Regions from separate parts of the Bacillus arachidis genome, predicted to be linked through region 1. Evidence: riboswitches for the same ligand, from Rfam matches in the RefSeq annotation. Region 1 holds a riboswitch; each other region holds the start of a gene.
What was found. Region 1 has a riboswitch for thiamine pyrophosphate ahead of tenA (thiaminase II). Riboswitches for the same ligand answer to the same signal wherever they lie in the genome.
Positions count from the first base shown of each region.

Region 2: linked by a shared signal. The riboswitch ahead of thiC (phosphomethylpyrimidine synthase ThiC) and the one ahead of tenA (thiaminase II) in region 1 are both predicted to bind thiamine pyrophosphate.
Region 3: linked by a shared signal. The riboswitch ahead of tenA (thiaminase II) and the one ahead of tenA (thiaminase II) in region 1 are both predicted to bind thiamine pyrophosphate.

Region 1 is NZ_CP127376.1:757,319-760,525, reverse strand. It holds gene QRY57_RS05520 (ABC transporter ATP-binding protein) at 1-673, opposite strand, end outside; gene tenA (thiaminase II) at 642-1,337, opposite strand; TPP riboswitch at 1,423-1,525, opposite strand; TPP riboswitch at 1,587-1,698, opposite strand; partial or broken gene QRY57_RS05510 (M23 family metallopeptidase) at 2,477-2,677, shown strand; gene QRY57_RS05505 (hypothetical protein) at 2,684-3,016, shown strand; gene QRY57_RS05500 (DUF3965 domain-containing protein) at 3,107-3,207, opposite strand, start outside.
Region 2 is NZ_CP127376.1:4,614,275-4,617,481, reverse strand. It holds gene lldP (L-lactate permease) at 1-215, shown strand, start outside; TPP riboswitch at 1,060-1,175, shown strand; gene thiC (phosphomethylpyrimidine synthase ThiC) at 1,509-3,207, shown strand, end outside.
Region 3 is NZ_CP127376.1:2,424,361-2,427,567, forward strand. It holds gene QRY57_RS13960 (alpha/beta hydrolase) at 1-770, opposite strand, end outside; gene tenA (thiaminase II) at 1,030-1,719, opposite strand; TPP riboswitch at 1,850-1,958, opposite strand; gene QRY57_RS13970 (MBL fold metallo-hydrolase) at 2,058-2,777, opposite strand; gene QRY57_RS13975 (homoserine dehydrogenase) at 2,931-3,207, opposite strand, start outside.

The DNA.
Region 1 (3,207 bases):
TTCTTGAGCGATCAATTTCAAGCGGAACGATACGCTCTGTTAAAGTTGTAATAGGCTGCTCTGCCACAACAAAAATCCGATTGGAAAGAAACAGCGCTTCCTCTACATCGTGTGTAATAAATAAAATGGTTTTTTGCCACTGTTTCCATTGTTCAAACAACCATTCTTGCAACGTTGCTTTCGTTAATGCATCTAATGCGCTAAAAGGTTCATCTAACAATAAAATGTCCCCGCCTGTTAATAAAGTTCGAATAAAGGATACTCGCTGCCGCATACCACCTGATAAATCTTTCGGATATTTGTTCTCGTATCCTTGTAAACCAAATTGTTCTAACAGTTCGCTTGCCTTAAGATGCGCTTCTTTTTTCTTTATCCCTTGACACTCTAATGGCAATGCCGCATTTTCAATAATCGTCCTCCACGGCAGAAGCATATCTTTTTGTGGCATATATCCTACAGGATGACTCGTTGTTTCTGTCAGTTGAATGGTTCCAGCCCCTGCATCTTCTAAACCTGTAATTAAACGAAATAATGTACTTTTGCCACAGCCACTCGGTCCAATGATGCTAACAAACTCTTTTTCTTGTACAGATGCATCTAGACCCTTTATAATTGGCTTTTCATCATAATGAAAAGAGACATTATGAAACCGTAGTATGCTCTTGCTCCTCAAAACCCCACATCTCCTTACGGTACGCCATATCCCAGAATAAATACTCAAATCGGCTGGAATATAAGAAAATTTCTTCTAATCGAGCTAACTCTTGTTCAGACTTTCCTTCAGCTAGTTCATTTAACAAATCTATTAGCCACGTGCAAAGACTTCCATACTCTTTTGAGCTATATCCTTGAATCCATTCACCGAAAAATTCGTGATCTCTTGCTCCCTGAATATCATTTAAACGTTTTCCAATTTCCCAATAACTCCACATACATGGAAGAAGCGCCGCAATTAATTCCGCAAGCGTACCATTTTGAGATACTGACATCATATAGTTTGTATACGCTAAATTTTTAGCAGACGGCTTTGCTTCTTCCATCTCTTGAATGGAAATACCAAGACGTTTTGCATACTGTTTATGAATCGTCATTTCCCCATTTAATATGCCATCTATTTGTTCTGCAAACTTTGCCATAACTTGTGGATTATTTGCTTTCACAACGCCAATCGCATATAGTTTTGCATAATCTAGCAAATATAAATAATCTTGTATGATGTAATATTGGAATTTATCTTTTTCTAACGTACCGTCCCCCATTCCCGTTACAAACGGGTGATTATGACTTTTCTCCCAAACAGGCTGCACAGTCTCAAATAATCTCTCACAAAACTTCATTTATATTTCCCCTTCCTTTACATCTGTTTATCCAAATAAAAAACCACTTCTATATAAGAAGTGGTTACAGCAAATAAAGATACATTTATCCGTCGTTCCACTTCCCTTCGCTAGTATTACCTAGATCAGGTCCGTAAGGGTTAAGGACTATTCCTCTCTCAGCACATAAAGCACCCCTAGTGGTTTCTACTATTAAATTGTTAAATAAAAAAGCCCCGTTTCTTTACGCAAAGAAACGGGGACTTGTTGTCAATGTCCAAGTTGCTTCCCTACGCTAGCATAATCTAGATCAGGTGATTAAAGGATCAAAGACTTACGGTCTTACTCTCAGCTGGCAACACCAGCTCTCCTAGCACAATATGAAATTACCATAGTCAGTATAACACTGTCATGGGTCATCAGCAACTGTTTTCATTTATTACAATCTCATATCTAATCTTTACATCAAGGCTCTACGTTCCACTTATGCAAAATATGAAACATAAATATTTATATAGGTATGAATTCCCATCGGCCTATAACAATTACAAAACGATTTTTCAACATATACGTTGCTGCTATGAAAACAAAAGAAGACCTACTCTCATTTTCTCTTTCTATTTTAACTTGGCATAAGGCAGAAAAAAGCGCTGACTGCCTCTATGTATGAGCAGATTTTCTCCCATACCTAAAAAACTTCCCTTTCGTTTTTTAATTCACATTTATATATTGATTCAGAAAATAGCAACTATCTCTTTATCCATATTCTAATAGTTATTTATCTGTTATTCTTGTAGTATATTTCGATTCCATTAAAAAACGGTTATTTTTTCTTGTTTCATATTACAGTTATGTGAATAATGCACAAAGTATTATATCTTTATACTATAATAAAAAATATATTAATACATCTATGGGGGGGCTAATATTAGATGAAACAGAAAGCTACAGCTTTAACGGCAACTACTGTCGCAGTCGCATCTCTACTTCCATCCATAAATCAAGTAGAGACACGCACTGTAGCATCTCAGCAATTGCCTACAAAAAACACTCAATATATAAAACTCAATTCAAAAATACCCTATTCTAATAATAAAATGAATACAAGAAATAATTCTAACTCCATAAAAGCAACAAATATTTCATTTACTAAATCTACTAAGCTATATACAACCGTTTACGCTCATATAAAAAACCGTTCCGTACAAATTGGTGATCAAGTTCAGACTAAACAATTATTAAGACATATGGGAAATACAGGCCACTCATTTAAACAGCATCTCCATTTTGAATTACATAATGCTGAATGGAATTTTGAAAAAACAAACGCAGTAAATCCACTGCATTATTTAGTTCGGTAATATTATATGCCACGTAATATCCCTTTAGTAATTGAGTATTTTGCTTTTCTCGGTTTAATCTGTTGTTTAGTAATTTACAATACTAACATTGTTTTTTTGAGTATTGTTATCTTGTTTGTTGCTATCGAATCTTTGATGGAAGCATTCAAAATCCGACTAAAGAAACAAATTTCTCATATATATACTGCATTTATTATTATCGGCGGTTTAATAACAAATATTATTTATAGTGGTTTTCATATTGCTGCGATATTCCCTGTATTTTTTATCGCAGTGCTACTTATTATTTCCCAATATATTTACACTCCTGATCACCGTAAAAAACAACAAGAAGTTTAGAACATCCTTCTACATTTACGACTGAAAAAGGGATCTCACTTCAAAGTGAGATCCCTTTTTCATATATTCATTATCTTGAAAAACGTTTCTTTATCCACACGCATATCGTTCATAAATAAAACTTAAATTATACTTCTTCTCTAAACCCATTCGTTGTTCATCATCACACCAGTAAAATAAAATATCGTGAA
Region 2 (3,207 bases), 1.1 Mb from region 1:
AAGAAGTACTGCTTGTTGCGGCAAATACAACAGGTGGTGTAACGGGTAAAATGATTTCTCCGCAATCGATTGCAATCGCGTGTGCAGCAGTAGGACTTGCTGGAAAAGAATCTGATTTATTCCGCTTTACAGTAAAACATAGTCTATTCTTTGTAGTGATTGTTGGGATTATGACATATGTACAAGCCTACTATTTAACGTGGATGATACCGTAAGCTTTTAGGTGGGTATAAGCCGTCAACTTAACACAAACAAGCCAGGTGCTGAAAGCACCTGGCTTGTTTCATAACCTTAACTAAATGGTTACGCTGAGAGACTATTCATCCTCGGATGAACACTCTCCCAAGTTTATTAACTCCCCTATAAATAAGTATGCTGATAAAAAGAATAAAATTTAAAAAGAATTCGTCGCCCGCGTCCTCATCTTTCCAGTGAACTTCAAACAGCCAACCGATTCCGTAATTGGCAACAACCCAGATAGAAAATAATGTCCAGAAGTGCATCCAACTGCCCCCAAACAGAGCAGAAAAAAAGGCCATAATTGACGTGCCTCCAAACCAAAAGACAAAAATAATACATATTGCGCAAAATATAAACCTGAAGATAGACCCCAAACACCCCATTATAATTTCACTCCTGATCTAAACTATACTTGATATATGTGCATAAATAATATGACTAATTTTTTATGTGTTTTGACTTTAACTGAATTGTTCTTATAAATAAAATATATAAAAATAGTAATTTTTAGAAAATTATAACACGAAACCGTATTATAATCCGTGTAATAAGTAGAAATCTCTATTAATTGTAGACGGATGATATGATTTTATTTGAACATGAATAAGTTTTGGCTCCCACCTCAAAATTTAGCGGAAACAAAGAAGCTAGGTGATAGATCAACTGCCCATAAGAGCCCGATTGGTGAGGGCTAATAATCATTGGTTCTATCAGGTATATCGATTAGCAGACAAAAAAACGATAGATAAAAATTGCAACTCATGCCTTTGCATTTTTCTGATTATCGTGTATGATGGGAAAGTATTGAAAATTAAATCAGTGATAAACTAGGGGTGCCTAAGTGATGCTTAGGCTGAGAGAGAAGCGCGATAACTTCTTAACCCTTTGGACCTGATCTGGCTCGTACCAGCGTAGGGAAGTTAACGGCTTTACATAACTATGTCTTTATGAGCCAGGTCCTTGTTTTACTATGGATCTGGCTCTTTTTATTTTGGCATGCGCTGGCCACTAGTTCTTGTCCTTGTCACAAGTAAGGCGAAAGCGGCTCTTTCAGAATGGGAGGGGGATGGAGTTTCAGCCGAAGAGGTGTGTTTTACCTCAGTTGAAGAAACGAAGCCAACGATCATTCTAGCCGCTCAAGCTGGATCTTAAGTAAACCGAAAGCGGCAAAACGTCGCTGAAGTGAGAATCGAGTTGCACAGAAATTGGCTCAAGATTCGGTGCAAGTTAGATTTGCCTGAAATGATAAAGGGGAGGAAACACAAATTATGAAGCAATCTGTTTCAGCTGAACAAATTGAATTGAAGTCGAGTTTACCAGGGAGTAAGAAAGTTTATGTTGATGGGCCGCATGAAGGTATGAAAGTACCAATGCGTGAGATTGAACAAAGTGATACAAACGGTGTACCAAATCCACCAATTCGTGTTTATGATACGAGTGGTCCGTACACAGACCCTAAGTACAAAGTAGAGCTAGAGAAAGGAATTCCATCGCCTCGCCGTCGCTGGATTGTTGAGCGCGGAGAAGTGGAAGAGTATGAAGGACGAGAAATTAAGCCGGAAGATGATGGTGTGAAAGTCGCATCTAATCATACACCTGTGTTCCCGCAAATGGATCGTAAACCACTTCGCGCAAAAAAAGGAGCAAATGTAACGCAAATGCACTATGCTCGTAAGGGGATCATCACATCTGAGATGGAATATGTTGCGATTCGTGAAGGGGTAGAGCCTGAATTTGTACGTAAAGAGATTGCAGAAGGACGCGCTATTTTACCAGCAAACATTAACCACCCAGAAGCAGAACCGATGATTATTGGCCGCAATTTCCATGTGAAGGTAAATGCGAATATCGGAAACTCTGCTGTCTCTTCTTCCATTGCAGAAGAAGTAGAGAAGATGACATGGGCAACTCGCTGGGGCGCAGATACCATTATGGATTTATCAACAGGGAAAAACATTCATACAACTCGTGAATGGATTATCCGTAACGCTCCTGTACCGGTTGGAACAGTACCAATTTATCAAGCGCTAGAAAAAGTAAATGGAATTGCTGAAGATTTAACGTGGGAAGTATATCGTGATACGTTAATTGAACAAGCGGAGCAAGGTGTGGATTACTTTACAATTCATGCAGGTGTGCTGCTTCGTTACATTCCAATCACTGCAAAACGTACGACAGGAATTGTTTCACGCGGTGGGTCCATTATGGCGCAGTGGTGTTTATTCCATCATAAAGAAAACTTCTTATACACTCATTTTGAAGAGATTTGTGAAATTATGAAACAATATGATGTTTCTTTCTCTTTAGGAGATGGATTACGTCCAGGTTCGATTGCAGATGCAAATGATGAGGCGCAATTTTCTGAGCTTGAAACGCTTGGTGAGTTAACAAAAATTGCTTGGAAGCATGATGTTCAAGTTATGATTGAAGGGCCAGGTCATGTACCGATGCACTTAATTAAAGAAAACATGGATAAAGAGCTTGAGATTTGCCAAGGTGCACCGTTCTATACACTCGGACCTTTAACAACGGATATTGCACCTGGTTATGACCATATTACATCTGCGATTGGTGCAGCAATGATTGGTTGGTTTGGCACAGCAATGCTTTGCTATGTGACACCGAAAGAGCATTTAGGTTTGCCGAACAGAGATGATGTTCGTGAAGGGGTTATTACGTATAAAATTGCGGCGCATGCGGCTGACCTTGCGAAAGGACACAAAACAGCGCAGCAGCGTGATGATGCACTTTCAAAAGCTCGTTTTGAATTCCGCTGGCGCGATCAATTTAACTTATCTTTAGATCCCGAACGCGCAATGGATTTTCACGATGAAACATTACCAGCAGAAGGGGCAAAAACAGCTCATTTCTGTTCGATGTGTGGTCCGAAGTTCTGTAGTATGAGAATTTCACATGACATTCGTGAGTATGCAAAAGAAAATGATTTAGAAACAACAGAAGCAATTG
Region 3 (3,207 bases), 1.7 Mb from region 1:
AAAGCAAACGCAGTTTCATCCTGATCGCTTGCTCCAGATCCTTGAACAAGAATTACCGCTGGGAACGGCCCCTCTCCCTTTGGGACAGACAATGTTCCTGGTAATGGAAACGCGCCACTTCCGACTACTACTTCTTTTTCAACAAATGATTCCGGCTTACTATATGATGGTCGCTCTGCAACAGTACGATACGACATACTAAGTTGAAAGTCATCTATTTTTCCAGATGGATCTAATTTAATTAGTAAAGGCACAGTAAATTTTTCAAAAACCAATCCAATCTCTACATTTGTATGAACGGAATTTGTCTCTTTTTGTTTTACCTCTCCAATGCCAATAAAAGAACCTGCTTGTAATTGTACCGGGAGTCCCTTCCAATAACTCTCCAGCCATTCTTCAGATATTATCTTCTGTAAAGAGCGAGAAGTTAAATCAAATGCAGATTTATAATTTTCAGTATGCATATAACGGATAAATTTAAGAGTAGTAGATATAACAGGATTTTCATCATCCGCATTGTCTATTTCTTTCATATTTGAGTTTGACTCTTTTAACATTGAGGTGAATGGATGGTTAAACGGATTATTATATGTATTGGGATAAAAACTTGTTTTCAATACATCTGTATTCCCCCCCTCATACAGACTTGAAGAAATAGCGAAATTTGTAGGTGAAATTTCTTCCTCAGCATGTGAAACAAAAGGAACACTTATCATACAAATTGTACTAACGAGTAAAAACTTATTCCCTATTCGTTTTCTCATTCTCATATTTATTGACTCCTTTCAAAATTAAATTTTTTAATACAACATTTAGTATTGTAAGGAAATAAAAAGTGTTAAAGAGATTAATAATCTCTCCTCCCTAACATTCAATATAAACTACCTTCCACCTCTTTTTTATTGTGTAATTTTTTTATAATATGTAATCAATTAATTACTAAAATCAATTGATTACATGGATAAATCCATACAAAAAAATGACTAAACTAAGTTAGTCATTTTCTATACCCTTGCATCTATCTTTTCCTTATACACCTACATCTTCTACTTGTTCTTCCACTGGCCACTTTTCTAATGTGTAAGCCATCTCCCAAAATGAATATTCATATTGACTGCTAATTACAAAGTGTTGTTTCATTCGCTTACGATCAGCTTCTGTTACTGTTTCCGCAATCGCATCTAATCTAGCAATTTGCTCTTCTACTAAAGTACGGAACCAGTCAGAGCCATATGCGGAAATCCATTCTTGATAAATCGGTTCTTTAGGTTGACACTCTTTTAAACGTTCACCAATTTCATAATAAAGCCAATAGCACGGCAAAATTGCTGCGATAATATCCCCTAAATGTCCTTCATATGCAGCACGATACATATGTGATGTATATGCATAAGCAGTTGGAGCAGGAACGAATGATTCTTTTTCTTCCGCCGTAATACCTAGTTTTTTCGCAAAATTCTCATGTAGTGATAATTCAGCCTGATATGTATTTTGTGCATGGTGTGCCATACGAGCCGTTGTTTCTAATTCAATAGCTTTCGCTGCTCCTAACGATTGGACTCTTGCGAAATGACTTAGATAATATGAATCTTGCAGAACATAATAGCGGAAACTAGCTACATCTAATGTTCCATCTCCTAGTTTTGTAACAAATGGATGATTAAAACTTGCTTCCCAAATCGGATTAACTTCATTACGTAATAACTGTGAAAATGACATGATAAACCCTCCCATAAACGTTTTGATTAAAACTTGCACCTACTTCAAATAGATGTACAAAATAAAAAAACTTTCTTTACACACGTAAAGAAAGTGGTTTGGACATCATCAATATTTTAATAAATATCCTCTTCTGTCACTTCCACTTCCCTACGCCAGTATTACCCAGATCAGGTCCTAAGGGTCTCAAAAATATATTTTTGATCTCAGCCTATATAGAGGCACCCCTAGTGGATTACATATAAACTATTTAACTCGATATTTATCATAACATATTCTGGAATACTATCAAATATGATTCATAAATTTAACACTTATAATATATAAGTGCACAAATGTTATCTATCTTCTACTAATCTCTCAATCTGCTCCTTCACATTCGAATTACAAATACCACCGTGATAACAAATTACCGTCTCTATATCAAATTCTAAAAATCTTCTAAGTGATTCTGTAGCTTTTTTCATGTCTGGCGTTGTGTGCGGAACAGGTCCTTTTAAGTTTCCATCAATGCATACCATCGCGTCACCCACAATTAATGTTTTATATTTTTCACTATATAAACTAATATGTCCTGGAGTATGGCCTGGAGTATGAATCACTTCGATACCCTCTAAAAATGGTAGTCTTTGTCCATCTTCTAATGTCCAATTTACTTTAGCTGTCGGCGGATTTTTATATAGTGCTTGCACAACATCTGGAAGTGCCGCCCATTTCTCTTCACTCATTTTATTTGGATCTCCTTTAATAAGGGGCAGCTGTCCTTCAATGTAAGGTTTGTCTAATTCATGGGCGTACACTTCAATAAAATGATCTGCTTTCTGCTGTAATTCAGGAAGACTTCCAATATGGTCTATATCTTGATGGGTTAAAATCACTGCTTGTAATTGTTCAAAAGGCACTCCAATACTAATCATCGTATCGCGAATCGCTTCTAATTGGCCCGGCATACCAGTATCGACTAATATAGCTTTTTTTCCATCCCAAAGTAATGTTGGATTTAATTCAAATTCTTGAATTTTTAATTTCAACACAGCTAGACCGTTTTCTATTTTCATATTACAAGTCCCCCTCGGTACATAAATTAGTGAAGTTATTTCACTTACTAAAATGTATCACGCTAAGGCTTTTTAATCAATTGTTAAATAAATAATAATAACATAAAAATATTTATTTGTCAATGTATTTTAATCTAAAACTAGATTTTTTTATCACACATCTTTTCGATACAAATTAATTAAGTCCTTTAGAGCTGCCGCTGCTGCTCCTCTTGGACTCGAGGCTCCCCCGATTGAAGTAACTTTCCCCATCGTATCAGTATGAAAAGTAATTCCTTTTTCCGTTCCATTTACATAAGCCAATGGATGTCCTTTCTCTATTTCACGCGGGCATACTTCAAGTTTCAGATTTCCTGAGTGATCTTTATATACCGATCCAATTAGTTTCAAAGATTTACCTTGTTCTTTTGCTTTCAGTATATCTTGTTTC